DNA from 2 places in the Streptomyces sp. NPDC111744 genome. Region 1 is predicted to be linked to the other one. Evidence: riboswitches for the same ligand, from Rfam matches in the RefSeq annotation. Region 1 holds a riboswitch; the other holds the start of a gene.

The links. A riboswitch is a leader RNA that binds a small molecule or an ion and turns the genes downstream of it on or off. The one in region 1 is predicted to bind cobalamin.
Region 2: another riboswitch for cobalamin. It lies ahead of ACZ7OO_RS00500 (ribonucleoside-diphosphate reductase subunit alpha); the one in region 1 lies ahead of ACZ7OO_RS28320 (cobalamin biosynthesis protein).

What each region holds. Positions count from the first base shown of each region.
Region 1 is NZ_JBVKCG010000014.1:156,773-170,980, reverse strand. Features, by position in the region: gene ACZ7OO_RS28345 (alpha/beta hydrolase family protein) at 1-785, opposite strand, end outside; gene ACZ7OO_RS28340 (class II aldolase/adducin family protein) at 906-1,640, opposite strand; partial or broken gene ACZ7OO_RS28335 (GH25 family lysozyme) at 1,846-2,340, shown strand; gene ACZ7OO_RS28330 (inorganic phosphate transporter) at 2,491-3,732, shown strand; gene ACZ7OO_RS28325 (hypothetical protein) at 3,751-3,978, shown strand; cobalamin riboswitch at 4,127-4,269, shown strand; gene ACZ7OO_RS28320 (cobalamin biosynthesis protein) at 4,368-5,318, shown strand; gene ACZ7OO_RS28315 (cobyric acid synthase) at 5,315-6,826, shown strand; gene cobN (cobaltochelatase subunit CobN) at 6,823-10,476, shown strand; gene ACZ7OO_RS28305 (putative cobaltochelatase) at 10,473-12,467, shown strand; gene cobO (cob(I)yrinic acid a,c-diamide adenosyltransferase) at 12,467-13,075, shown strand; gene ACZ7OO_RS28295 (cobyrinate a,c-diamide synthase) at 13,080-14,208, shown strand, end outside.
Region 2 is NZ_JBVKCG010000001.1:102,722-116,929, forward strand. Features, by position in the region: gene ACZ7OO_RS00480 (GntR family transcriptional regulator) at 1-699, shown strand, start outside; gene ACZ7OO_RS00485 (DUF3311 domain-containing protein) at 823-1,092, shown strand; gene mctP (monocarboxylate uptake permease MctP) at 1,089-2,717, shown strand; gene ACZ7OO_RS00495 (GNAT family N-acetyltransferase) at 2,812-3,366, shown strand; cobalamin riboswitch at 3,371-3,495, shown strand; gene ACZ7OO_RS00500 (ribonucleoside-diphosphate reductase subunit alpha) at 3,620-5,974, shown strand; gene ACZ7OO_RS00505 (ribonucleotide-diphosphate reductase subunit beta) at 5,974-6,987, shown strand; gene ACZ7OO_RS00510 (hypothetical protein) at 6,900-7,151, opposite strand; gene ACZ7OO_RS00515 (helix-turn-helix domain-containing protein) at 7,245-8,210, shown strand; gene def (peptide deformylase) at 8,253-8,903, opposite strand; gene ACZ7OO_RS00525 (hypothetical protein) at 9,030-10,010, opposite strand; gene ACZ7OO_RS00530 (HD-GYP domain-containing protein) at 10,122-11,438, opposite strand; gene ACZ7OO_RS00535 (HD-GYP domain-containing protein) at 11,435-12,754, opposite strand; gene rsrA (mycothiol system anti-sigma-R factor) at 12,903-13,241, opposite strand; gene sigR (RNA polymerase sigma factor SigR) at 13,238-13,921, opposite strand; gene ACZ7OO_RS00550 (alpha/beta hydrolase family protein) at 14,178-14,208, opposite strand, start outside.

The DNA.
Region 1 (14,208 bases):
GGCGAGTCCAGGACCAGCCCGGAGACGCGCTCGCGCAGTGCCGAGTGGGCGACGGCGCGCAGCGCCATGGTGGCGCCGGTGGACCAGCCGTACAGCACGACGCGGCGGGCGCCGTAGCGGACGGCGTAGCGGATCGCCGCGTCCAGGTCGCGCCACTCGCTCTCGCCCAGGTGGTTCAGGCCGTCACGGGGGCGAGGGGCGCCGAGGTCGCCGCGGTAGGCGAGGGCGAGGACGGGCAGGCGCCGGCCGTGCAGGAACGGCATGACGTTCATGGGGAGCTCGCGGGTGGTGCCGAGGCCGTGCACCGCGATCACCCAGGTGTCCCGGTAGCCGGGCACGAACCATGCGGGCAGCGACCCGAGTTCGCCGGGTATGTCGATGTCGGCGTGGTCCAGGCCCAGTGCCGCGCGCGGGTTGCCGATGTGGACGTTGGGGGTGAGCCAGACCTTGTCGCCGGGTTCGAGGGTGCCGTGAGTCACGCGTTCCAGCCGCCGTACGACGGTGTCGGCGGTGTGCGCTGCGGACTCCAGGACGGCGCCGACGACCGCGTGTGAGCCGTTGCCGGCCAGGCCGTAGGTGCCGGGGCGCAGCGAGGCGAGGTCCCGGGTCAGGGCGATGCGGCCGACCGCGGTGCCGTGCACGGTGAGCCGGGGCTCGGTGGGCAGGGGGCGCCCCGGCGGCGCCTTCAGCGCGGCGTCACTGGCGAACCGCCCCGCGGCCACGCCGGCCACGCCGGCGGCGAGTACGGCACCGACGGCTGCGGCCGTGACTTTGACTGGGCGCACCTGTCCAGTGTCGGGGCGGACTTCGGCGACGGCCAGCGGGGGCAGGGGAAACATGAGCCGCCTTGGGGTGTGGGAGGAGGTTCCGACAGGGGCGTCCGGGTTCCCTGTCAGCCGCCGGTCTCACCCCGTCCGCTGGCCGTACCCCCGCAGCAGCTCCCCCACCTCCGCCACCTGTGCCGGTGACAGCAGGCTCGGGGTCAGGCCGGGGACGGCGGACGCCGTCAGCCACAGGTGGCACATCCACTCCAGCTGGGCCGTGCGGTCGTAGGCCTGGGTCAGGGTGGTGCCGTAGGTGATCGTGCCGTGGTTCTGGAGGAGGCAGCCGGAGCGGTCCGTCAAGGCGCGGAGCATGTTCTCGGCCAACTCCTCGGTGCCGTATGTCGCATACGGGGCAACCCGGACGGCGCCACCGAGCGCGGCGGTCATGTAGTGGATCGCCGGAAGCTCGGGGACGAGTGTCGAGACGGCCGTCGCGTGCACGGCGTGGGTGTGCACGACAGCGCCCGCGTCCGTGCTGCGGTAGATCGCGAGATGCATCGGCAGTTCGCTGGTTGGGACCAGGGCGCCGAGGACCTGGCGGCCGGCGAGGTCGACGCCCGTCACGTCGTCGGGGGTGAGCCGGTCGTACGGCACGCCCGACGGTGTGACCAGGACGGTGTCGCCGACGCGGACCGAGACGTTGCCGGAGGTGCCGACGACCAGTCCGTCGGTCACGGTGCGGCGGGCCGTGGCGACGAGTTCCCGCCAGGCGCTCGCCTCCTCCGCGCGTGCATCCCGCCGTCGCGGCTCCGACACACCCTGTGCGCCGCCGCGCCCACCCCGTCCGTCACGCTCGTCCCGCCGTTGCTCAGCCATGGCCCGATCCTGTCAGGCAGCGCCCCAACCGGCTTGTACGGCAGGGCACTTTAGGCCGGACGTCCCGAATCCAGTAGAGCGCAAACCACCGCGAACAGTCCCATTTCAAGGCTTGGCCGAAGATCGCCGAGAATACGAGGTGGTGGACTCGGTCGCTTTGATGTAGACGAACCTCGCGCCATTCGCCTTGGCGCTCGACCAGTCGAGGGGCGCGTACCACTTCGCTCTGCCGGACAAGTCGTCGGGCGACCGGCAGGCCGCGTACTTCGTGAGCCACGGCGGCGCCTGGACCGCGGACGGCTGGACGCTGCCGCCCGCGCTCGACGTCGAGTACAACCCGTACGACGAGAAGCACAGGTGCTACGGGCTGAGCCACTCCAAGATGGTGAAGTGGATCAAGTCCTTCAGTGACGAGCTGGAGCGGGAGACCGGTCAACGGCCGGTGATCTACACGACCCCCCACTGGTGGGACCTCTGCACGGGCGGCAGCAGCGCCTTCGCCGCGGACCACGCCCTGTGGATCGCCCGCCACGGCTCGGCGGACGCGGGAGCACTGCCGGCGGGATGGTCGCACTGGACCTTCTGGCAGTACGACAACAGCGGCAGTCTGCCGGGTGACCAGAATCTCTTCAACGGGTCGGCGAGCCGGCTGAAGGCGTTCGCCAAGGGCTCCTGGCCAAGGGACGACCGGGCCGCCTGACCGGAAACGGGACGGCGGCTTCGCCCACTCCCGCGCACGGATACCCCGAAGTCGATCTCAGACATCACGGAGACCACCCCAGTTCATCTTCCGTTCATTCAGGTTGCCTACGGTCCAACGGCCGACGACCTCTGAAGATTGCCTGGGTAAATGGAAAACTTCTCGCTGATCCTCGCGATTGTGGTGGTGACCGCACTCGCGTTTGATTTCACGAACGGTTTCCACGACACCGCCAACGCGATGGCCACGACCATCTCGACCGGCGCGCTCAAGCCCAAGATCGCGGTGACCATGTCCGCCGCGCTCAACCTGGTGGGCGCCTTCCTCTCCGTGGAGGTCGCCAACACGATCTCCAAGGGCCTGGTCGACGAGAACGGCATCCGCCCCGAGGTCATCTTCGCCGCCCTCGTCGGCGCGATCCTCTGGAACCTGGTGACCTGGCTGGTGGGCCTGCCCTCCAGTTCCTCGCACGCCCTGATGGGCGGCCTGATCGGCGCCACCGTCGCCTCCGCCGGTTTCGGCGCGGTCCACGGCGACGTCCTGGTCACCAAGGTCCTGCTCCCGGCGATCGCCGCCCCCGTGGTCGCGGGCATCGCGGCGATGCTCTCCACCCGCCTCTCCTACAGGCTCTCCCGGAACGCCGAGGACGAGGCCACCCGCAAGGGCTACCGCGCCGGCCAGATCGCCTCCGCCGGCCTGGTCTCACTCGCGCACGGCACCAACGACGCGCAGAAGACGATGGGCATCATCACCCTCGCGCTGGTCGCGGGCGGTGCCGTCGCGCCCGGCTCGAACCCTCCCACCTGGGTCATCCTCTCCGCGGGCCTGGCCATCGCGCTCGGCACCTACATCGGCGGCTGGCGGATCATCCGCACCATGGGCAAGGGCCTGACCGACCTCCAGCCGCAGCAGGGCTTCGCCGCCCAGACCAGCGCGGCCACCGCCATCCTGGCCTCCTCCCACCTCGGCTTCTCCCTCTCCACCACGCACGTCGTCTCCGGTTCCGTGATGGGCGCGGGCCTCGGCCGCAAGGGCGGCACGGTCCGCTGGTCCACCGCGACCCGCATGGTCGTCGCCTGGGTGCTCACCCTCCCCGCGGCCGCGGTCGTCGGCGCGCTCGCCGAGTCCGTGACGGACCTCGGCGACTGGGGCACGGCGGTCGTCGCCGTCTTCCTCGTCGCCTCCAGCGCCGCGATCTGGAAGCTCTCCCGCCGTGGGGTGGTGGACAGCGCCAACGTCAACGACACCGACGGCGCCGAGCCGGCCGGCGTGGTGACCACCGCGATCGCCGCCGTGACCCCGCCGCCCGCGGGCACGGTGACCGACGACCTCACCGCCACGATCCCGTCCCCCGCCCCGGCCGCCGCCGCCGACCCGGCCGCGACCGTCTGACCCCGAGGAAGAACCGACATGAACATCGACTGGGCAGCCATCGGCTCCGTCTTCGGCGTCAGCCTCGTGGTCACCGTGGGCATGGTGGCCCTCTTCACCCTCGGCATCAAGGGCCTCTCCGCCCGCGAACGCGCCACGGCCCAGGGCAACTCGGCGGCCCTGGCAGTGACCACCGCCTACCTGTGCTTCGCGGCCTGCGCGGCCGTCGTGGCGTACGGCATCCATCTGATCGTGGCCAAGGCCTGACCGCGGCCGAAGCCTGAACGCGAGGCCGGCAAAGGCTCCTCCCCGAATTCGCTCGGGAGGAGCCTTCGGCATGCCCCACGGGTCCCGCTGGACCACTGGTGTGGGCCTTCCCACACAGTCCCCTCGCAGGTCAACGGCAAGTTGACGGCTCTTCCGGGAGCGTGGTGGACTTCCGGAGCCAAGTACGGCGGCAAGAGAGGAAGCCGGTGTGAATCCGGCGCGGTCCCGCCACTGTCACCGGGGTAGCAGTCCCCGGGAGCCAGGAACTCTCACCGCCGGTCTCGTCGAACCAGGGCGTGGACACCCTGAGTGAGGACCTATCGCCATGCGCGGCTGCCGACCGAGGTTGAGTACCCGATCCGTCCCCGACTCTTCGGCCGGCTGAGCCGATGGGTGCCGGTCGCGTCTTCGCGTACGGCGCCGCCGTCGGCCTTCTCGGTGATCTGGTGCTCGGCGATCCGCGCCGGGGGCATCCGGTCGCCGCGTTCGGGCGGACGGCCGGGACCGTGGAACGGCTGCTGTGGCGGGATCACCGGGGGTGGGGCGCGCTGCACACCGCGGTGTGCGCCGGCGGCGCCGTGACCCTGGGCGCCATCGCCCAGCGGCTCGTACGACCTTCCACCGCCGCTTCCGTCGCGCTCACCGCGACCGCCACCTGGGCCGTCGTCGGGGGCACTTCACTCGCCCGCGAGGCCGGCGCCATCGGGCGCGCCCTGGAGGCGGGCGATGTGGAGGCGGCGCGCGCCCGGCTGCCGCATCTGTGCGGGCGGGATCCGCAGTCCCTGGACGCCGACGGGATCGCCCGGGCGGTCGTGGAGTCCGTCGCCGAGAACACGAGCGACGCGGTCGTGGGTGCGCTGGTGTGGGGCGCCGTGGGCGGGGTGCCGGGGCTGCTCGGGTTCCGGGCCGTCAACACCCTGGACGCCATGGTGGGCCACAAGTCGGCCCGTTACCGGCGCTACGGGTGGGCTTCGGCGCGGCTGGACGACGTGGCTGGGTGGCCGGGGGCACGGCTCACCGCCGTACTGGCCGCCGTCGCCGGAGGTGACAGCCGGGGGGCCGTACGGGCCTGGCGGGCCGATGCGGCGAAGCACCCGAGCCCCAACGCCGGGCCGGTGGAAGCGTCGTTCGCGGGGGCGCTGGGGGTACGGCTCGGCGGGACGCTGTCGTACGGCGGGCGGATCGAGCATCGGCCCGTGCTGAACGAAAAGGGGCGTGCCGTGGAGGTCCGCGACATCGGCCGGGCCGTGCGGTTGTCACGGCGGGTCGGATGGCTGGCGTTGGGGGCCGGCGCGGCCGGTTCCCTGCTGCTGGCGTCGCTTTCGGGAAGGACGTCATGAACGGCGGAGGTCTCCTCGTAGCCGGTACCACCTCCGATGCCGGCAAGAGTGTCGTCACCGCCGGTATCTGCCGGTGGCTGGCGCGGCAGGGCGTCGAGGTCGCGCCCTTCAAGGCGCAGAACATGTCCCTCAACTCCTTCGTCACACGTGAGGGCGCCGAGATCGGGCGGGCGCAGGCCATGCAGGCGCAGGCCTGCCGGGTCGAGCCGACCGCGCTGATGAACCCCGTGCTGCTCAAGCCTGGCGGCGAGCAGAGCAGTCAGGTCGTGCTGCTCGGGAAGCCGGTCGGTGAGCTGAGTGCCCGCGGATACCACGGCGGGCGGCAGCAGAAGCTGCTCGGGACCGTGCTCGACTGTCTCGCCGAGTTGCGGGGCACGTATGACGCGGTGATCTGTGAGGGGGCGGGCAGTCCGGCGGAGATCAACCTGCGCCGGACCGACATCGTGAACATGGGGATCGCGCGCAACGCGCGGATCCCTGTGCTCGTCGTCGGCGACATCGACCGCGGGGGCGTCTTCGCCTCCTTCTTCGGTACCGTCGCCCTGCTGTCGCCGGAGGACCAGGACCTCGTCGCCGGGTTCCTCGTCAACAAGTTCCGGGGGGATGTCTCCCTGCTGGAGCCCGGCCTCGACATGCTCCACGGGCTCACCGGGCGGCGGACGTACGGCGTCCTGCCGTTCCGGCACGGCCTCGGGATCGACGAGGAGGACGGGCTCCGCGTCTCGCTGCGCGGCACCGTCCGCGAGTCGAACGTCGCCCCGCCCGTCGGCGCGGACGTGCTGCGGGTCGCCGTCTGCGCGATCCCCCTGATGTCCAACTTCACGGACGTGGACGCGCTGGCCGCGGAACCGGGTGTCGTGGTGCGGTTCGTGGACCGGCCCGAGGAACTCGCCGACGCCGATCTCGTCGTGGTCCCGGGGACCCGGGGGACGGTCCGGGCCCTGGAGTGGCTGCGGGAGCGGGGGCTCGCGGACGCGCTGCGGCGCAGGGCCGCCGAGCAGCGACCCGTGCTCGGCATCTGCGGTGGCTTCCAGGTCCTCGGGGAGCACATCGAGGACGACGTCGAGAGCCGGCGCGGGCAGGTGGCCGGCCTCGGGGTACTGCCCGTACGGGTGCGGTTCGCCCGGGAGAAGACCCTCACCCGGCCCGTCGGGGAGGCCCTCGGCGAGCGGGTCGAGGGGTACGAGATCCATCACGGGGTCGCCGAGGTGACCGGAGGCGAGCCCTTCTTGGACGGCTGCCGGGTCGGGCAGACCTGGGGCACCCACTGGCACGGCTCCCTGGAGTCGGACGGTTTCCGCCGGGCCTTTCTGCGCGAGGTGGCGGCCGCCGCGGGCCGCCGGTTCGTGCCGGCCCCCGACACCTCGTTCGCCGCGCTGCGTGAGGAGCAGCTCGACCGGCTCGGCGACCTGATCGAACAGCACGCGGACACCGACGCGCTCTGGCGGCTCATCGAGTCGGGCGCGCCGCAAGGACTGCCCTTCATCCCACCGGGAGCGCCCGCATGAGCACTGTGTTGTTGTTGTCGACCGCCGACACCGATCTGCTGGCGGCCCGGGCCGCTGCCGGTGCGGACTACCGGATCGGCAATCCGACGCGCGTCGACGTCGCGGAGGAGCTGCCCGCGCTGATCGAGGGCGCGGACATCGCCGTCGTACGGTTGCTGGGCGGCAAACGGGCCTGGGAGGACGGGCTCGCCGTGCTTCGGGCGTCCGGTGTGCCGACCGTGCTTCTTGGCGGCGAGGCAGTGCCGGACGCCGAGTTGATGGCCGAGTCGTCGGTACCGGCGGGCGTGGTCGCGGAGGCGCTGCGCTATCTCGTCGAGGGCGGACCCGCGAACCTGCTGGAGCTGTCCCGGTTCCTGTCGGACACCGTGCTGCTGACCGGCGAGGGGTTCGCCGAGCCGCAGAAGATGCCCGAGTTCGGGGTGCACGGCTCGTACGAGATCCGGGAAGGCCGCCCCACGGTCGGGGTGCTCTTCTACCGGGCCCACGAACTGAGCGGCAACACCGCCTTCGTGGACACCCTGTGCGACGCGATCGAGGCGCGTGGCGCCAACGCCCTTCCGGTGTACTGCGGTTCGCTGCGCGGGGCGGACGCCGGGCTGTACGAGATCCTGGCCGGGGCCGACGCGCTGGTCGCCACCGTGCTGGCCGCCGGCGGCACCCACGCCTCGCAGGCCTCGGCCGGCGGTGACGAGGAGGCCTGGGACGTCGGGGCGCTCGCCGATCTGAACGTCCCGGTACTGCAAGGCCTCTGCCTGACCTCCTCCCGGCAGGCCTGGGCCGAGTCCGACGCCGCCCTCTCCCCCATGGACGCGGCGATGCAGGTCGCCATCCCGGAGTTCGACGGCCGTCTGGTCACCGTGCCGTTCTCCTTCAAGGAGCAGGGCCCGGACGATGTCCCGGTGTACGTCGCCGATCCCGAGCGGGCCGGGCGCGTCGCCGGGATCGCCGTACGGCACGCGCGGTTGAAGCACAAGCCGAACGCTCAGAAGCGCGTCGCGCTGGTCTTCACCGCGTATCCGACCAAGCACTCGCGGGTCGGCAACGCGGTCGGTCTGGACACCCCCGCGTCGGCGGTGCGGGTCCTTGACGCCCTCAAGGCGGCCGGCTACGGCGTGACCGAATACCCGGCCGACGGTGACGAGTTGATCCATCGCCTGATCGCGGCCGGCGGGCACGACGTGGAGTGGCTGACCGAGGAGCAGCTGGCCGCCGCGCCCGCGCGGGTGCCGCTCGCGGACTACCGGGCGTGGTTCGAGAAGCTCGACCCGGAGCTGCGGGACGCGATGACGGAGGCGTGGGGCGAGCCGCCGGGCTCCCTCTACGTCGACGGGGAGGACATCGTCCTCGCCTCCCTCCGGTTCGGGAACGTCGTCGTGATGATCCAGCCGCCACGCGGCTTCGGCGAGAACCCGATCGCGATCTACCACGACCCGGACATGCCGCCGTCGCACCACTACATGGCCGCCTATCGGTGGCTGGAAAACAGCTTCGGCGCGGACGCGATCGTGCACATGGGCAAGCACGGCACGATGGAGTGGCTGCCCGGCAAGGGGCTCGGGCTGAGCGCCGGCTGTGCGCCGGACGCGGTCCTCGGGGAGCTGCCCCTGATCTACCCGTTCATCGTCAACGACCCCGGCGAGGGCACCCAGGCCAAGCGGCGCGGGCACGCCACCGTCGTCGACCATCTGGTTCCGCCGATGGCCCGGGCCGACACCTACGGCGACCTGGCCAAGCTGGAGCAGCTGCTCGACGAGTACGCGCTGGTCTCCGACCTGGACCCGGCGAAGGCGCCGGCCGTGCGGGCGCAGATCTGGACGCTGGTCAATGCGGCCGAGCTGCATCACGACCTGCATGTGGACGACCAGCCGGACGACGCCGACTTCGACGAGTTCGTCATGCACATCGACGGCTATCTGTGCGAGATCAAGGACGTGCAGATCCGCGACGGCCTGCACATCCTCGGCGGCGGGCCGGTCGGCGAGGCGCGGGTGAACCTGGTGCTGGCCGTGCTGCGGGCCTCGCAGGTGTGGGGCGGGCAGGCCAACGCGCTGCCGGGACTCAGGGCATCCTTCGCGGCCCATTTCGGGCTCAGCGAGAAGGAGTTGCTGGCCGAGCCCGGCGCGCCGGTGAAGGTGCCGGTGGAGCTGACGGATCTCGTGGAGGGTCCCTCGCGTACGGCAGCCGACGCGATCGACCTGCTGGAGCAGCTGTGCCGCCGGGTCGCGGAGGGCATGGAGCAGCGGGGCTGGGCCGTCGCCGAGAGCCGGGCGCTGGTACGGGAGGTGCTCGGCACCGAACTCCCGGAAGCCGTCGCGGTGCTGGAGTTCGCCTGCGCCGAGGTCGTGCCCCGGCTGGCACGCACCACGGACGAGATCGGCCACATCCTCAAGGCACTTGACGGCGGTTACGTCCCCGCCGGTCCCTCCGGTTCGCCCACGCGCGGGCTGGTCAACGTGCTCCCCACCGGCCGCAACTTCTACTCGGTCGACCCCAAGGCCATTCCCTCCCGGCTGAGTTGGGAGGTCGGCCAGTCCCTCGCCGACTCGCTGGTGCAGCGGTACCTCCAGGACACCGGCGAGTACCCGAAGTCCGTCGGGCTGACGGTGTGGGGCACCTCCGCCATGCGCACCCAGGGCGACGACATCGCCGAGATCCTGGCGCTGCTGGGCTGCCGTCCGGTCTGGGACGAGGCGTCGCGGCGGGTGACCGGCTTCGAGGTGGTCCCCCTGGACGAACTGGGCCGGCCCCGCATCGATGTCACGGTCCGTATCTCCGGCTTCTTCCGGGACGCGTTCCCGCACGTGGTCGGGCTGATCGACGACGCCGTGCGCAAGGTCGCCGAGCTGGCCGAACCCGCCGACCGCAACTACGTGCGCGCCCACGCCGACGAGGACACCGCCGAGCACGGCGACCGGCGGCGCGCCACCGCCCGTATCTTCGGCTCCAAGCCGGGGGCGTACGGCGCCGGGCTGCTGCCGCTGATCGACGCCCGCAACTGGCGCTCGGACGCGGATCTCGCCGAGGTGTACGCCGTCTGGGGCGGTTACGCCTACGGGCGGGGGCTCGACGGGCGGGCGGCGCGCGGGGACATGGAGACCGCGTTCAAGCGGATCGCCGTCGCCGCGAAGAACGTGGACACCCGCGAGCACGACCTCGTCGACGCCGACGACTACTTCCAGTACCACGGCGGCATGGTCGCGATGGTGCGCCATCTGACCGGCGCCAACCCCGAGGCGTACGTGGGTGATTCGGCCACGCCCGACCAGGTGAGGACCCGCACCCTGGGTGAGGAGACCCACCGGGTCTTCCGGGCCCGGGTGGTCAACCCGCGCTGGATGGCGGCCATGCGCCGGCACGGCTACAAGGGCGCCTTCGAGATGGCGGCGACCGTCGACTACCTCTTCGGGTACGACGCCACGGCCGGGGTCGTGGACGACTGGATGTACGAGAAACTCAGCGCGGAGTACGTCTTCGACGCGGAGAACAGGGACTTCATGAAGAAGTCCAACCCGTGGGCGCTGCGCGGCATCACCGAACGGCTCATGGAGGCCGCCGACCGGGGCCTGTGGGCCGAGCCGGACGCGGACACCCTGGAGCGGCTGCGCGCCACCTACTTGGAGCTCGAAGGCGACTTGGAGGGCGACCAGTGACCACCCCCTTCCCCTTTACGGCCGTCGTGGGTCAGGACGACCTGCGGCTGGCGCTGCTGCTGAACGCCGTGTCACCGGCGGTCGGCGGAGTACTGGTGCGCGGCGAGAAGGGCACCGCGAAGAGCACCGCCGTGCGGGCCCTGTCGGTGCTGCTGCCGGCCGTGGACGTCGTCGCCGGCTGCCGCTTCTCCTGCGACCCGGCCGCACCGGACCCGGCCTGCCCGGACGGGCCGCACGAGCCGGGCGCGTTCGAGTCCCGTCCGGCGCGCATGGTCGAACTGCCGGTCGGCGCCTCCGAGGACCGGCTGGTCGGCGCCCTCGACATAGAACGGGCCCTGGCGGAGGGCGTGAAGGCCTTCGAGCCGGGCCTGCTGGCAGACGCCCACCGGGGCATCCTCTACGTCGACGAGGTCAACCTCCTCCACGACCACCTGGTCGACCTGCTGCTGGATGCGGCCGCGATGGGCGCCTCGTACGTGGAGCGCGAGGGTGTCTCCGTACGGCACGCGGCGAAGTTCCTGCTCGTCGGCACCATGAACCCCGAAGAGGGCGAGCTGCGGCCGCAGCTGCTGGACCGGTTCGGTCTGACGGTGGAGGTGGCCGCCTCACGCGAGCCCGACCAGCGGGTGGAGGTGGTACGGCGGCGGCTCGCCTATGACGACGATCCGGCGGGTTTCGCGGCGCGTTGGGCCGACGAGGAGGCCGCCGTACGGCAACGGATCGTGGCGGCACGGGCGTTGCTGCCGTCGGTGCGGCTGGGCGACGGGGCGCTGCGGCAGATCGCGGCGACCTGTGCGGCCTTCGAGGTCGACGGCATGCGCGCCGACATCGTGATGGCGCGGACGGCGACCGCGCTGGCGGCGTGGGCCGGGCGGACCGACGTACTTGCGGAGGACGTCCGGCAGGCCGCGCTGCTCGCGCTGCCGCACCGCCGGCGCCGTAACCCCTTTGACGCGCCGGGGCTCGACGAGGACAGGCTGGACCAGACGCTGGAGGAGTTCTCCGGGGAGTCCGAGGACGACGATCCCGATCCGGACGGTCCCGGCGGGGGCGGCGGACAGCCCGCGCCCGACGACGGTGCCCCGCAGGGCGGCGACACGGGTGCGCAGCCCGAGGCCGGGGAGGACGGCGAGCCGCAGGCCTCCGGCGGCGGCTCGGGCGAGCAGGCGCCGACGCGGGCCGCCGAGCCCTTCCGCACCAAGGTGCTGACCGTGCCGGGGATCGGTGCGGGCGCCGCCGGCCGGCGGTCCCGGGCGCGGACCGAGCACGGGCGTACGACGGGTGCGCGGCGGCCCCGGGGTGCCCTGACCAAGCTGCACCTGGCGGCGACCGTGCAGGCGGCCGCCCCGCATCAGCGGGCGCGCGGGCGGTCCGGGCCGGGCCTTGTGGTCCGGCGGGACGATCTGCGGCAGGCGACCCGGGAGGGGCGTGAGGGGAACCTCGTACTGTTCCTGGTCGACGCGTCCGGGTCGATGGCGGCCCGGCAGCGGATGGGCGCCGTGAAGGGGGCCGTGCTGTCGCTGCTGCTCGACGCGTATCAGCGGCGGGACAAGGTGGGTCTGGTGACGTTCCGGGGGGCGGCGGCCGATGTGGCGCTGCCGCCGACCTCCTCCGTGGACGCGGCGGCGGCCCGCCTTGAGTCGCTGCCGACCGGGGGGCGTACGCCCCTCGCCGCCGGGCTGCTCAAGGCGCATGACGTGCTGCGGGTGGAGCGGTTGCGGGATCCGGCGCGGCGGGCGCTGGTGGTCGTGGTGACGGACGGGCGGGCCACGGGCGGACCGGAGCCGGTCGCGCTCGCCGGGCGGGCGGCCCGGCTGTTCGCGGCCGACGGGGTCGCCTCCGTGGTCGTGGACTGCGAGTCGGGGCCGGTACGGCTGGGGCTCGCCGGGCAGCTCGCCGGTGAGCTGGGCGGTACGGCGGTGACGCTCGACGAGTTGCGGGCGGACTCGATCGCCGGACTGGTGAAGGACGTGCAGAGGAGGGCCGCGTAATGCCGCAGGGACAGCCGAGTGTCGTGCCGGACGACGGGCTGACGACTCGTCAGCGAAGGAACCGGCCGCTGGTCGTCGTGCATACGGGCGTCGGCAAGGGCAAGTCCACCGCCGCGTTCGGGCTCGCACTGCGGGCCTGGAACCAGGGGTGGCCCATCGGGGTGTTCCAGTTCGTCAAGTCGGCGAAGTGGAAGGTAGGCGAGGAGCGGGCACTGCGCGTCCTCGGGGACTCCGGGGAGGGCGGGACCGTCGCCTGGCACAAGATGGGCGAAGGCTGGTCCTGGGTGCAGCGGGACCTCCAGGGTGACAACTTCAGCAACGAGGAGAAGGCCCGGGAGGGCTGGGAGCAGGTCAAGCGGGACCTGGCGGCCGAGACGTACCAGCTGTACGTGCTTGACGAGTTCGCCTACCCCCTGCACTGGGGGTGGGTGGACACGGACGAGGTCGTCGAGGTGCTGCGGAACCGGTCCGGGAACCAGCATGTCGTGATCACCGGGCGGAACGCGCCCGAGAAGCTGGTGGACTTCGCCGACCTGGTCACCGACATGTCCAAGATCAAGCATCCGATGGACGTGGGACAGAAGGGGCAGAGGGGCATCGAGTGGTGATGTCGTGGTGAGTTCCGTTTCCGTCCCACGGCTGGTCATCGCCGCGCCCTCCTCCGGCAGCGGCAAGACCACCGTTGCGACGGGGTTGATGGCCGCGTTCGCCGCGCGGGGGCTCGCCGTGTCCCCGCACAAGGTCGGGCCGGACTACATCGACCCCGGGTACCACGCGCTCGCGACCGGGCGGGTGGGGCGGAACCTCGACGCGTATCTGTGCGGGCCGGAGCTGATCGGACCGCTGTTCGCGCACGGTGCGCGGGGATGCGACATCGCCGTGGTCGAGGGTGTGATGGGGCTGTACGACGGGGCCGCCGGGGAGGGGGAACTGGCGTCCACCGCTCATGTCGCGAAGCTGCTGCGGGCGCCGGTGGTGCTGGTCGTGGACGCGTCGTCGCAGTCGCGGTCGGTGGCGGCGCTGGTGCACGGGTTCGCGTCCTGGGATCCGGAGGTGCGGGTCGGGGGCGTGATCCTGAACAAGGTGGCGTCGGACCGGCACGAGGAGTTGCTGCGGGAGGCGCTGGAGTCTTCCGGGGTGCCGGTGTTCGGGGTGCTGCGGCGGGTGGCTCAGGTGGATACGCCGTCTCGGCATCTGGGGTTGGTGCCGGTCGCCGAGCGGCGGGGCGAGGCGGTGGACGCGGTTGCCGCGATGGCGGCGCAGGTGGAGCGAGGGTGTGATCTGGAGGGGTTGCTGGGGCTGGCGCGGGGTGCGGGAGCGTTGTCGTGTGCGGCCTGGGATCCGGGTGAGGTTTTGGTTTCGTCGCCCCCGCCGCCTCTACCCGTCCCATCCCCAGGGGCTGGCGCCCCTTCGACCCCCGTTTCGGGGGCTGCCGCCCCCAGGTCCCCGCTTCGGCCCGAAGGGCCTCGTCCTCAGACGCCGGACAGGCTGAGTGGCAGGCCTGTCGTTGCGATCGCCTCCGGGCCCGCCTTCACCTTCTCCTACGCCGAGCACACCGAGCTGCTCGTTGCGGCCGGGGCCGAAGTCGTGCCCTTCGACCCCCTGCGGGACGAACAACTGCCCGACGGAACACGTGGGTTGGTCATCGGCGGCGGGTTCCCCGAGGTCTACGCCGCCGAGCTGTCCGCCAACGAGCCTCTGCGGAAGGCCGTCGCCGCCCTCGCGGAGAGCCGTGCTCCCG
Region 2 (14,208 bases), on a different contig from region 1:
AAGTACTACCGCCTGAAGAAACATCTCCTCGAAATGACGGAGACACAGACGCCCGGCACCCCGGTCCCGCCCGAGCGCACGCTGGCCGCCGAGTTCGACACCTCCCGCACCACCGTCCGCCAGGCCCTCCAGGAGCTGGTCGTCGAGGGCCGGCTCGAACGCATCCAGGGCAAGGGCACCTTCGTCGCCAAGCCGAAGGTCTCCCAGGCGCTCCAGCTCACCTCGTACACCGAGGACATGCGCGCCCAGGGTCTGGAGCCGACCTCGCAGCTGCTGGACATCGGCTACATCACCGCCGACGACCGGCTCGCCGGCCTGCTCGACATCACCGCAGGCGGGCGCGTGCTGCGCATCGAGCGGCTGCGCATGGCCAACGGCGAGCCCATGGCCATAGAGACGACCCACCTGAGCGCCAAGCGCTTCCCCGCCCTGCGCCGCTCCCTGGTCAAGTACACCTCCCTCTACACCGCTCTCGCCGAGGTGTACGACGTCCATCTCGCCGAGGCCGAGGAGACCATCGAGACCTCGCTGGCCACCCCCCGCGAGGCCGGCCTGCTCGGCACCGACGTGGGTCTGCCGATGCTGATGCTCTCCCGGCACTCCCTGGACCGCGAGGGCCAGCCGGTGGAGTGGGTGCGCTCGGTGTACCGCGGCGACCGCTACAAGTTCGTGGCCCGCCTCAAGCGACCGCGGGACTGACGCGGACCGCCCTTCACAGAATCGACATACCGATAGACGGACGGCCACTTCCGCTCCGGTGACACCGTGACCTAGATTACCTGCGCATTACACAGGTGATCGGTGAGGGGACGGAGCCGCGGTATGTCGGATGTACCTGAAGTGAGGCACCCGGTGGTGACACCGCTACGCGTGATCATCACCGTCTGCCTCGTCGCGCCCTTCGTGGCGATGCTGTGGGTGGGCTCCTACGCCAAGACCGACCCGGCGTTCATCGGAATCCCGTTCTTCTACTGGTACCAGATGCTCTGGGTGCTGATCTCCACCGCGCTCACGATGACCGCGTACCAGCTGTGGCAGCGGGACCAGCGTGCCCGCAAGAGCGGGAACACGAGCGGGGGTGCGCAGAAGTGAAGGACGGTGTGAACGGCGTCGCGCTCGGCGTCTTCATCTTCTTCTTCCTGGCCGTCACGGTCATCGGCTTCCTGGCCGCGCGCTGGCGCAAGGCCGAGAACGAGCACTCCCTCGACGAATGGGGCCTTGGCGGCCGGTCGTTCGGCACCTGGGTCACCTGGTTCCTGCTCGGCGGCGACCTCTACACGGCGTACACCTTCGTCGCCGTACCGGCGGCGATCTACGCGGCGGGCGCGGCCGGCTTCTTCGCGGTGCCGTACACGATCCTCGTCTACCCACTGATCTTCACGTTCCTGCCCCGCCTGTGGTCGGTCTCCCACAAGCACGGCTATGTGACGACCTCGGACTTCGTGCGCGGCCGCTTCGGCTCCAAGGGCCTCTCGCTCGCCGTCGCCCTGACCGGCATCCTGGCGACGATGCCCTACATCGCGCTCCAGCTCGTGGGCATCCAGGCCGTCCTCGACGTCATGGGCGTCGGCGGCAGCGACGGCACCAACTGGTTCGTGAAGGACCTCCCGCTACTGATCGCCTTCGGCGTCCTGGCGGCGTACACCTACTCCTCCGGTCTGCGGGCGCCCGCGCTCATCGCGTTCGTGAAGGACGCGCTGATCTACATCGTCATCGCGGTGGCGATCATCTACATCCCGATCAAGCTGGGCGGCTTCGACGACATCTTCGCCAAGGCCGGCGACGCCTTCGCCCAGGTCAACCCGGCGACCGGCAAACCGCGCGGCGCGCTCGCCCCACCGGAGGCGGGCCAGTGGACGTACGCCACGCTGGCGTTGGGCTCCGCGCTCGCCCTGTTCATGTACCCCCACTCGATCACCGCGACGCTCTCCTCCAGGAGCCGTGAGGTGATCCGCCGCAACACCACGATCCTGCCGCTGTACTCCCTGATGCTGGGCCTGCTCGCCCTGCTGGGCTTCATGGCGATCGCGGCCGGCGTCAAGGTCACCAACGGCCAGCTGGCGATCCCCCAGTTGTTCGAGAACATGTTCCCGGACTGGTTCGCGGGCGTGGCCTTCGCGGCGATCGGTATCGGCGCCCTGGTCCCGGCGGCCATCATGTCCATCGCGGCCGCGAACCTCTTCACCCGCAACATCTACCGGGACTTCATCAAGCCGGACGCCACACCGAAGCAGGAGGCCCAGGTCTCCAAGCTCGTGTCGCTGCTGGTGAAGGTCGGCGCGCTGGTCTTCGTCCTCACCATGGACAAGACGGTCGCCATCAACTTCCAGCTGCTGGGCGGCATCTGGATCCTGCAGACCTTCCCGGCCCTGGTCGGCGGCCTGTTCACCCGCTGGTTCCACCGCTGGGCCCTGCTGGCGGGCTGGGCGGTCGGCATGGTCTACGGCACGGTCGCGGCGTACGGGGTGGCCTCCCCCACCCAGAAGCACTTCGGCGGCTCGGCCAAGGAGATCCCGGGCATCGGCGAGATCGGCTACATCGGTCTGACGGCGTTCGTGATGAACGTGGTGGTGACGGTGGTCCTGACGTTCGCCCTGAAGGCGCTGAAGGCTCCGGAGGGCGTCGACGAGACAAAGGCACAGGACTACACGGCGGACGCCGGCGACCCGGGGGTGGAGGCCGAACTTCCGCCGGCTGTCGCGGGAGGCGCCCACTGAACCAACCAGGGGCGGCGACCAGCCACGCACAACCCGCAGCGGGCCACCGGGAAATACCACCCTCGGCGGCCCGCTGTCGTACACACTCACCCGCATGACGATCCTGATCCGGGAAGCGCACCCCACCGAATACGGCCTCCTCGGCGAGATAACCGGCCAGGCCTACCTCCAAGACGGACTCCTGGACTTCGGCGAGAGCGACTCGTATCTCACCGAACTCAAGGACGTGGCAAAGCGGGCAGCCGCAGCCACCGTTCTCGTCGCCGTGAACGGCAACGCCCTCCTCGGCGGCGTGACGTTCGTCCCCGGCCCCGGCCCGACGGCCGACATCGCCGCCCCCGGAGAGGCCGAGATCAGGATGCTCGCGGTCGCGAGGACAGCCCGCGGCCAAGGCGCCGGCGAGGCACTGGTCCGCGCCTGTATCGACCGCGCGCAGGCCCTCGACGGCTGCGGGAAGGTCGTCCTGTCGACTCAGCGCACCATGAGATCCGCCCACCGCATCTACGAACGCCTCGGCTTCGTCCGCACACCCGAGCGGGACTGGAATCCCTTGCCGCAGCTGGACGACATCACTCTCCTCACCTATGAGTTGACGCTGCGACACCGCCGCGACACAACATGTGGGGGTGCCGCGACAGCGCGGCACTAGATGTATGCTCATGCTCGCTGTCGCCGCAGGGGAATCCGGTGCGAATCCGGAACTGTCCCGCAACGGTGTACTTGCGCACATCTGTGCACAAGCGTCAGTCCGAGGACCTGCCGACAGCACGCCCGGCCGTCCGGCCCGGGTGTTCTGACGTCCGGGCCTCGTGGAGTGGGCCGGGGACGCGGCACGCGTGTGTGCGCTCGTGGCTGCTCCCTGCCCTCCGCCAGGCCCCGTGCCGAGCGAGGGAGAGCCCCACGTGACCATCGCGCCAGCCGAACCGGCTTCAGCGACCATCTCTGTGGACGAGGACGGTCCCGGCACCGCGCTGCTGCGGACCCTGACCGGGCTGACCGCCGACCTCCCCGACGCCGACCCCGGCCGGGTCGCCGCCGCCGCGCTGCGCGGCCGGTCCGCGCGGGCCGACGAGTCGGAGTTGCGTGAGCTGGCCACCGAGGCGGCCGCCGGCCTCATCTCCGAGGACCCCGCCTACTCCCGGCTCGCCGCGCGGCTGCTGACGATCTCGATCCGCGGCGAGGCCGCCTCGCAGGGCGTGACGTCCTTCACCGAGTCCGTGGCCGTCGGTCACCGTGAGGGCCTCATCGCCGACCGCACCGCCGAGTTCGCGCGCCTGCACGCGGCCCGCCTTGACGCCCTGGTCGACCCGGACGCCGACGACCGCTTCGGCTACTTCGGGCTGCGCACGCTGCACAGCCGTTACCTGCTCCGGCACCCGATCACCCGCAAGGTCATCGAGACCCCCCAGCACTTCATGCTCCGCGTCGCCGCCGGCCTCGCCGAGGACGACACCCACAGGTCGGTCGACGAAGTCGCCGCGCTCTACGGGCTGATGAGCCGCCTCGACTACCTCCCGTCCTCCCCCACCCTCTTCAACTCCGGCACCCGGCACCCCCAGATGTCGTCCTGCTACCTCCTCGACTCCCCGAAGGACGAACTGGACTCCATCTACGACCGATACCACCAGGTCGCCCGCCTCTCGAAGCACGCCGGCGGTATCGGCCTGTCGTACAGCCGGATCCGCTCGCGCGGTTCGCTGATCCGCGGTACCAACGGGCACTCCAACGGCATCGTGCCGTTCCTGAAGACCCTCGACGCCTCGGTGGCCGCGGTGAACCAGGGCGGCCGGCGCAAGGGCGCGGCCGCGGTCTACCTGGAGACCTGGCACTCCGACATCGAGGAATTCCTGGAGCTGCGCGACAACACCGGTGAGGACGCCCGCCGTACCCACAACCTCAACCTCGCGCACTGGATCCCGGACGAGTTCATGCGCCGGGTGAACGCCGACGGGCAGTGGTCGCTCTTCTCCCCCGCCGACGTGCCCGAGCTGGTGGATCTGTGGGGTGACGAGTTCGACGCCGCGTACCGCGCGGCAGAGGAGAAGGGCCTCGCGCGCAAGACCATCCCGGCCCGTGACCTGTACGGCCGGATGATGCGTACCCTCGCGCAGACCGGCAACGGCTGGATGACCTTCAAGGACGCGGCCAACCGGACCGCGAACCAGACGGCCACCGCGGGCCATGTCGTCCACTCCTCCAACCTCTGCACGGAGATCCTGGAGGTCACGGACGACGGTGAGACGGCCGTCTGCAACCTGGGGTCCGTCAATCTCGGTGCCTTCGTCGACACATCGACAGGTGACCTCGACTGGGAGCGGCTGGACGACACCGTCCGCACCGCCGTCACCTTCCTCGACCGGGTCGTCGACATCAACTTCTACCCGACCGAGCAGGCGGGCCGGTCCAACGCCAAGTGGCGGCCGGTCGGCCTGGGCGCGATGGGCCTCCAGGACGTCTTCTTCAAGCTGCGGCTGCCCTTCGACTCCCCCGAGGCCAAGGCGCTCTCCACCCGGATCGCCGAGCGGATCATGCTCGCCGCGTACGAGGCCTCCGCCGACCTCGCCGAGCGCGGCGGCCCACTGCCGGCCTGGGGGAAGACCCGTACCGCGCAGGGTGTGCTGCACCCCGACCACTACGGCGTCGAGTTCACCTGGCCGGAACGCTGGGCGGCGCTGCGCGCGCGGATCGCAAGGACCGGTCTGCGCAACAGCCTCCTGCTCGCCATCGCGCCGACGGCCACCATCGCCTCGATCGCCGGCGTGTACGAGTGCATCGAGCCGCAGGTCTCCAACCTCTTCAAGCGCGAGACGCTGTCCGGTGAGTTCCTCCAGGTCAACTCCTACCTGGTGCGGGAGCTGAAGGACCTGGGCGTCTGGGACGCGCGCACCCGTGAGGCGCTGCGCGAGGCCAACGGCTCGGTGCAGGACTTCGCATGGATCCCGGCGGACGTACGGGCGCTGTACCGCACGGCGTGGGAGATCCCGCAGCGCGGACTGATCGACATGGCCGCCGCCCGCACCCCCTACCTGGACCAGGCCCAGTCCCTGAACCTGTTCCTGGAGACGCCGACCATCGGCAAGCTCTCCTCGATGTACGCGTACGCCTGGAAGTCGGGCCTGAAGACGACGTACTACCTGCGCTCGCGCCCGGCGACCCGGATCGCCCGCGCCGCCCAGGCGACCGTCCCCGTACAGCAAACGACGGACGCCGTCGCCTGCTCCCTGGAAAACCCCGAGTCCTGCGAGGCCTGCCAGTAATGACCACCCAGCACAAGAACCTGCTCGACCCGGGCTTCGAGCTGACTCTGCGTCCCATGCGCTACCCGGACTTCTACGAGCGCTACCGGGACGCCATCAAGAACACCTGGACCGTCGAGGAGGTCGACCTCCACTCGGACGTCGCGGACCTCGCCAAGCTCAGCCCCTCCGAGCAGCACCTGATCGGCCGGCTCGTCGCCTTCTTCGCGACCGGCGACTCGATCGTGGCGAACAACCTGGTGCTGACGCTGTACAAGCACATCAACTCCCCCGAGGCGCGGCTGTACCTGAGCCGCCAGCTCTTCGAGGAGGCCGTGCACGTCCAGTTCTATCTGACGCTCCTTGACACCTACCTCCCTGACCCGGAGGACCGGACGGCCGCGTTCGCCGCCGTCGAGAACATCCCCTCCATCCGCGAGAAGGCGGAGTTCTGCTTCAGGTGGATGGACTCGGTGGAGAACCTGGACCGGCTGGAGACCAAGGCCGACCGGCGCCGCTTCCTGCTCAACCTGATCTGCTTCGCCGCGTGCATCGAGGGCCTGTTCTTCTACGGCGCGTTCGCGTACGTCTACTGGTTCCGCAGCCGGGGTCTGCTGCACGGTCTCGCCACGGGCACCAACTGGGTGTTCCGCGACGAGACGATGCACATGAGCTTCGCGTTCGACGTGGTCGACACGGTCCGCAAGGAGGAGCCGGAGCTCTTCGACGACGAGCTTCAGCAGCAGGTCACCGACATGCTGCGGGAGGCCGTCGAGGCGGAGCTGCAGTTCGCCCGTGACCTGTGCGGTGACGGCCTGCCCGGCATGAACACCGAGTCGATGCGCCAGTACCTGGAGTGCGTCGCCGACCAGCGGCTCGGCCGCCTCGGCTTCGCTCCGGTGTACGGCTCGGAGAACCCGTTCTCCTTCATGGAGCTGCAGGGCGTTCAGGAGCTGACGAACTTCTTCGAGCGGCGCCCGTCCGCGTACCAGGTCGCGGTGGAGGGCACCGTCGACCTGGACGAGGACTTCTGAGCCTGCCGAGTCTCCCGCTCCCCGCGGGCCTCATGGGCCTCCCTGATCTGCCGGTCGATGCGCCTGTCGCGCAGGATGCCGAGCACGGACGGGAGGACCATGAGGACCAGGATTCCGAGGACCAGGACCATTCCGACGAGACCTTCGATCTGGTTTCCGTTCATGGACACCACTGTCGCGCCGGATACTCCTTACCGTGAGTGGCAGCACTGCCATGCAGCCTCGAATTACTGCCAGCGGCGAGGCACACTGGCAGCATGCTGAATAACGTGGCCACAGTGCTGCTGGACGGTGTGCACCCCTTCGAGCTCGGGGTGGTCTGCGAGGTCTTCGGCCTCGACCGCTCCGACGAGGGGCTGCCGGTGTACGACTTCGCGGTGGTCTCGGCGGAGGGGCCGGCGCTCGGCACCCATGTGCCGGGCCTCACCGTCTCCACGCCGTACGGTCTGGACCGGCTGGAGGAGGCCGATCTGATCGCGGTGCCGGCCTCCGACGCCAATGTCGACCGGGAGTACCCGCCCGAACTGCTCGACGCGCTGCGCCGGGCGGTGGACCGGGGTGCCCGGGTGCTCAGCATCTGCTCCGGCGTCTTCGTGGTGGGCGCGGCCGGGCTGCTGGACGGGCGCCGGTGTGCCGTGCACTGGCGGCACGCCCAGCTGCTGGCCCGCCGCTTCCCGCGCACCCGGGTCGAGCCGGACGTGCTGTACGTCGACGAGGACCCGGTCATCACCTCGGCGGGCACCGCGGCCGGCATCGACGCCTGTCTGCACATCGTCCGCAAGGAACAGGGCCCCGAGATCGCCAAGAAGATCGCCCGGCGGATGGTGGTGCCCCCGCACCGGGACGGCGGCCAGGCCCAGTACATCGAGCGCCCGCTGCCGGAGGGTCCCTGCGACACGGTCGGCGAGGTGCTGGCCTGGATGGCGGAGCATCTCGACGAGGAGGTCACCGTCGAGCAGCTGGCCGCCCGCGCCCTGATGGCCCCGCGCACCTTCGCCCGCCGCTTCCAGCAGGAGACCGGGACCACGCCGTACCGCTGGATCCTGCGGCAACGGGTGCTGCTGGCCCAGGAGTTGCTGGAGGGGACGGACGAGACGATGGACGCCATCGCGGGCCGCACCGGCTTCGGTACGGCGGCCGCGCTGCGGCACCAGTTCGTGAAGGAACTGGGCACCACACCGAACGCCTACCGGCGCGCCTTCCGGGGGCCGGCGGCCGCCTGAACGCCTACCGGCGCGCGTTCCCGACAACAGCCCTGCTCCGCCTCAGTCGTTGGCGACCACGGGGTAGCGGGGCTCGTTCTCGGCCATCTGCCGCAGGGCGTCCTTGCGCTCACGCTTGGAGAGCCGGTCGATGTACAGGTAGCCGTACAGATGATCGGTCTCGTGCTGCAAACACCGAGCGAAGTAGCCGGTGCCGCGCACCTTGATCGGGTTGCCCTTCTCGTCCTGCCCGGTGACCTCGGCGTAGTCGGGCCGGGCGAGCGGGGCGTAGGCGGTGGGCACCGACAGGCACCCCTCGTTGCTGTCGTCCAGCCGCCGCTTGTCCGCCGGGAGGTCGACCAGCTTCGGGTTGCACACCACGCCCACGTGCCGGGCACCTTCGTCGTCCTGGCAGTCGTAGACGAACACCTTCAGATCGACGCCGATCTGGTTGGCGGCGAGGCCGACGCCCTCGGCGGTCCGCTGGCTGGCGAACATGTCGGCGACCAGCTGCGCCAGCTCGTCCCCGAACTCGGTGACGTCCTTGCACTCCTTGTGCAGCACCGGGTTCCCGACGACGGTGATGGGCCGCGAGGTCCCCCGCGCACGCCAGGCGTTCTCGCGCTCCTCGGTCCCCTCGGTGTCGATGACGAACCCCTCGTCATCCACGGGGAGCACGGCCGCGTGCTGCTGATCGGTGTCCTGCTGCGCCATGACCGACGTAAGCCTTCCTAGGTAAAGCGGGGAGAGATGTTGCAGGTACAGGGTACGGGGATGCTTTCAGGGGCGCGGGGCTGTGACGTATGCGACTCCGCCGCGCGGGCAGCCGAAGCACAAAGCTCAGCAAACCTCTTCCAGATCCCGCCAGTCCCGAGAGTCAGGGCTGTCGGCAACCCACCCGTCCAGCAACCCCCTCACCAGCGAAGCCGGCGCAGCCACCCCGCACTCCCGCTCCGGCACCCACAGCTGCCCGTCCGTCCGGTGCCCCAGCGGCCCCGGATGCCCCGGCTCACTGTGGTCGTGCGGATCGAGATGCACCCCGTCGCCCTCGTCGGACGGCATCCGCGACTCGGAGCACATGCGGCACAGCAACCGCACCGACGACGACCAGTCCTCCGCCGCGAACCCGGCGTCCCCGGCCAGCTGTTCCAGCGCGTCCCGGTCGGTCTCCGTCGCCGCCTCCAGCAGCACCACCCAGGTCGGCACCGGCGACGGCGCCCACAGCTCGATCTCGTCGAAGACGGGGTACGCGTGCCCGGTCGCCGTGGTCCGCTCGCCGTGCGGCACGCCGTCGTGCAGCACGACCTCGCCCCAGCGCCGCCCGGACGACGGCAGCGGAATGGACTGCACCTCGATGCGGGCGGGGTCCAGCCGCCGCCCCCACACCACCTCGGCCTCCCCCTCCGGGGACAGCCGTACAGCGGCACTGCCCAGGTCCATCCCGGTCGGCTCACCGGACGCGGTGGCGCCCCCGGGCACCCGCAGCCCGTACGCCTGCCAGGCCCGCCGGGCCAGCGGCCAGTCCTGCAGGGCGGTCGCGGCGATACCGACGTTCCACCAGTCGGGCGCCCCGGTCTCCCGGTCAAGGAGGGCCACCGCGCGCAGCCCGGCCGCCCGCGCCTGCTCCCAGTCGTGCCGGAACTTGTGCAGCAGGGCGAGGTTGAACCAGGACTCGGACAGCCACGGTTCCAGGTCGGCGGCACGTGTCAGCAGTTCGCCCGCGTCCTCGTACCGGCCGTCGCCGATCAGCGTGAACGCGCGATCGGTGGCCTGCCGCCAGGAGGCGGAGGGCCGGTGCCGTCCCTTGCCGAAGATCCTCACGATTCCCGCCTGCCAGTTCCATTTCCGCACAGTGGGCTGGCTTGTGCCCCCGGACACCCTCTCCCTCGCATCCAACCACGTACGACGGGAGGGCCGCTCATTACCCATGGGTTACCCAGCCGTGCGCAAGGTCAGACAGTCCCTGGAGAGTACGCGTGCCAGGCACTCCACGACCTCGGGAGCGTAGTCCCCCGCAGTGGCCAGGCGTAACTCCTCCAGCGCGGTCAACGGCCCACCGGGCCCGGAATCCCGGGCCTTCTCCTCGTACGCGTTGACGACCCGCACGATCCGCGCGGCGAGCGGCTGCTCCCGGTACGGATCGGCCTGCCGCTCCACGACCACGGCGACCGCCGCGTCCACCCCGGTCTGCCGTACGACGGCCCCGCCGAGCAGGGCTATGCGGCGCTGTTCCGCCGGCGGCAGCGCGGCCGTGGCCCCGGCCGGTACCGGGTCGACCAGGCTCAGCTGGCCGATGTCGTGCATCAGCGCCGCGTACTCCAGCACGGTGAGCTCCGCTCCGGACAGCCCCAGGTCACGCCCGACGGCCTGGCTGAGTGTGGCGACCCGGCGGGCGTGCCCGGCCGGGGTGTACCCCGCTATCTCGGTGGCGCGGGCGAGGGAGGCGATGGTCTGCCGGTAGGTGGCCCGCACGGCCGTGTACCGGCGCAGGGACAGCTGGGTGAGGAGGAGGGGCAGACAGAAGACGGGCAGCGCCCAGAGGCCGACGACGGCGACGGCCAGCGCCATCACCGCCCCGGTGGCACAGACTGCGGACCCGATGCCGAGCAGTCCGCGCAGCTCGTCCCGGAGCAGCGGCCCGAACGGCCATCCGGTGCGGGAGTGCGCCTGCGCGGCGGCGAGTACGGCGTCGCACAGCGCGGTGAGCACCAGCAGCGCGACCAGCAGCAGAGCGTACGCCGGTCCGCCCCACTGCTCCAACACGCCCCTGCTGTAGAGGGGTTGGAAGCAGACGGCGGCGAAGCCGACGGTGAGCACCCGGCGGGCGAGATGGTCGAGGGTGGGCCGGCGGCCGCCGGCTATGTGGGGCACGCTGCCGAGCAGCGAGGCCGCGCAGACGACGGTGACGACCTGAAAGGCCCCGTCGTGCGTGGCGACCCCGCCGTCGGCACCGAGCAGGGCGTAGGCGAGCCCTCCGGCGGCCCCGAGCGGAGCGGCCTCGCGCGCCTCGGCACCGGTCCGGCGGTTCAGCTCCCCGACGGCGACGAGGCCCCCGAAGGCGAGCGCGACCCCCCGGCCGTCGAGCCCTTCCCAGAGGGTGCCGGCGAGACAGCCGAGAGCGAGGAGAAGGGCGGCGAGCCGGATGCACCAGAGGGCCCGGGGGAAGTGGAAACGCAGTCCGACAGGTGGACCGGCGGGGCCACGATCCGCTCTCGGCCCGGTGCCGAACGCCAGGTTGCCCGGTGTCATGGGGTGCCCCGCACGACGCTCTGCGCCTCGCTTCTCGGCCGACCGGAACCGGTGGGGCCGGGTGGGAGGACGTCGGCGGTGACCGCGGGGTGCCAGCCCTCCTTGGCCAGGGCTCGGACCAGGGCGTCGACAGCCCGCGAGTCGAATTGCCGGCCGGCGCAGCGTCGTAACTCCTCCACCGCCGCCCCTACCGGCCGGGCCCGGCTGTAGGAGCGCGTCGAGGTCATCGCGTCGAACGCGTCGGCGACGGCCACCACGCGGGCTGACTCGGGGATCTGACTGCCGACCAGACCGTAGGGGTAGCCGCTGCCGTCGATGCGCTCATGGTGGTGCAGGATCGCGGCGCGGGCCTCGCCGAGGAAGGAGATCCCGCGCACCATCTCGTGGCCGTACTCGGGGTGGAGCTCGATGATCCGGCGTTCCTCCGGGGTGAGCGGGCCGTCCTTGCGCAGCAGCCGGGTCGGGACGCCCAGTTTCCCCACGTCGTGCAGGATGCCCGCGAAGCGGAGCACCTCCACCCGTTCGTCGTCCATGCCCAGTTCACGGGCGATCATCACGGAGGCCTGTCCGACCCGCTCGCTGTGCCCGCGGGTGTAGCCGTCCTTGATGTCGACGGCCTGGACGAGCGCGCGGATGGTGGCCTGGTGGGCGGCCCGTTCCCGGTGGTACTGGGCGAACACCCACCAGGACACGCACATCGGCAGCAGGACGAGCAGCGCGGCGACGGGACCGAAGGGGCTGCGCCACAGCACGGCCATCATCAGCCCGGCGAGCCCGTGCACCCCGATCGACGCGAGGGACCGGGAGAGCAGACCGCGCCAGGCCCGCCGTGCCGGGACGCGCTCGGCCAGGGCGAGGATCCCGCCGTCCAGCAGTGCGAGCACCCCGCAGAACGCCAGGACCGCCGCCGCGCAGGGCAGCAGCGCGTACGGGAATTCACAGTCCACGACGGAGTCCCGGCCGCCCAGCGCCCAGTGGACACGCCCCGCGCCCCAGACGGCGAGCGCCAGTTCGGCGGCCCGCCAGATCCGCCGTAGCGCCTGCGGCCGCTGCTCGACGTGCGCGAGCAGCGCACCCGGCAGCGGTACGAGCGCGGCGGCCGGCGGTGGCAGCAGGAACGCACCGGCGAGCAGCACCGGGTAGAAGGTGCCGCCGAGCCGACGTCGTACGACGTGTTCGCAGCCCGCGTACAGCGCGGCCAGCAGGGCCACCGCCCACCAGGGCGTGCGCAGGGACGGCAGTGGCAACAGACAGCACAGGGCGCCGAGGGCGACACAGGTCACGTACGCGCGCACCCGCGCCGGAACCGCCTCCATCTCGCCCCTCCCCCGACCATGCCTGTCCAGGCTCAGGAGCCTAGGCGGGAGCCGGAGGGTCCGGGGGATATGACCGGAGGATTAGCACATTCGGGTGACGGACCACCGGGGCGGCGACGCCCCGCGGGGAGCACTCGGCGAGGGCCGCTCAGCTCTCCTGCGAAGTGACCGGAGCGGCCTGTTTGGCCGGTGCGGTCTGCGTGGCCGTGACGTCGTGCTCCGGGACGGCCTGGCCGGAGCGGATCAGGTCCAGCCGCCCCAGCACCTTGGCCCGCAGGTCACTCGGTACGTCGTCATGGCCGCAGCACCGCTTGACCAGCTTCTTCACGGCCTGCTCCAGCCCGTACTTCTCCAGGCAGGGCGAGCACTCCTCGAAGTGCTGCTTGAACTTGACGCGATCGACGTCCGGCATCTCACTGTCGAGGAACTCGTACAGATGGTCGAGTACCTCACTGCAGTCCGTCTCGTGCGGCTCTCCGCAGCTCATGAGCCCGAGCCTTTCGCTTCGTTCGACTCTCCGGCGCCGGCCGGGACGAGGCCGCGATCACGCGCGTAGTCCTCCAGCATGCCGCGCAGTTGACGGCGGCCCCGGTGCAGCCGGGACATCACCGTACCGATGGGTGTCCCCATGATGTCCGCGATCTCCTTGTACGCAAAGCCCTCTACGTCAGCGAGGTAGACGGCGATGCGGAATTCCTCGGGGATCGCCTGCAGCGCTTCCTTCACATCCGAGTCGGGCAGGTGGTCGAGCGCCTGCGACTCCGCGGAGCGCAGACCGGTCGACATGTGCGACTCGGCGCGGGCGAGCTGCCAGTCCTCGATCTCCTCGGCCGCTGAGCGCTGGGGTTCGCGCTGCTTCTTGCGGTACGAGTTGATGAAGGTGTTGGTCAGAATGCGATACAGCCAGGCCTTGAGGTTGGTGCCCTCACGGAACTGGTGGAACGACGCGTACGCCTTGGCATAGGTCTCCTGCACCAGGTCCTCGGCGTCGGCCGGGTTGCGCGTCATGCGCAGCGCGGCCGAGTACATCTGGTCGAGGAATTCCAGCGCGTCCCGCTCGAAGCGCGCGGTGCGCTCCGAGGTCGACTCCGCGCTCGTGCCCTGGCCCTCGGGCAGCTCCGCCTGGCCGTTGTCGGTCCCTGCGTCGGTCCCAGTGACCGGACCCACCTCCTCAAGATCCAGGGCAGGACCGAAACCGATCCCACTCGACTCGGAGGATAGAACACGACCCGTGCCTGCCGCCGCTCGAATAGGAGCGGTCTTGGCCGCGTGCAGCACTGTCCAGTCCAGGTCAGCGCTGCTGCTGCGGCTCGGGCAGATGGTCGAACCCATGCGGCGGACTTCCTCTCCTTCGGCGTCGGCGCTGGTGCCCCAGCACTTCTGTCCGCCTCAACAGTGGTCCGCCACTCAACATTCCCGGGTGTCACCCGAGTGGTGCGGTCCACTCGACGACC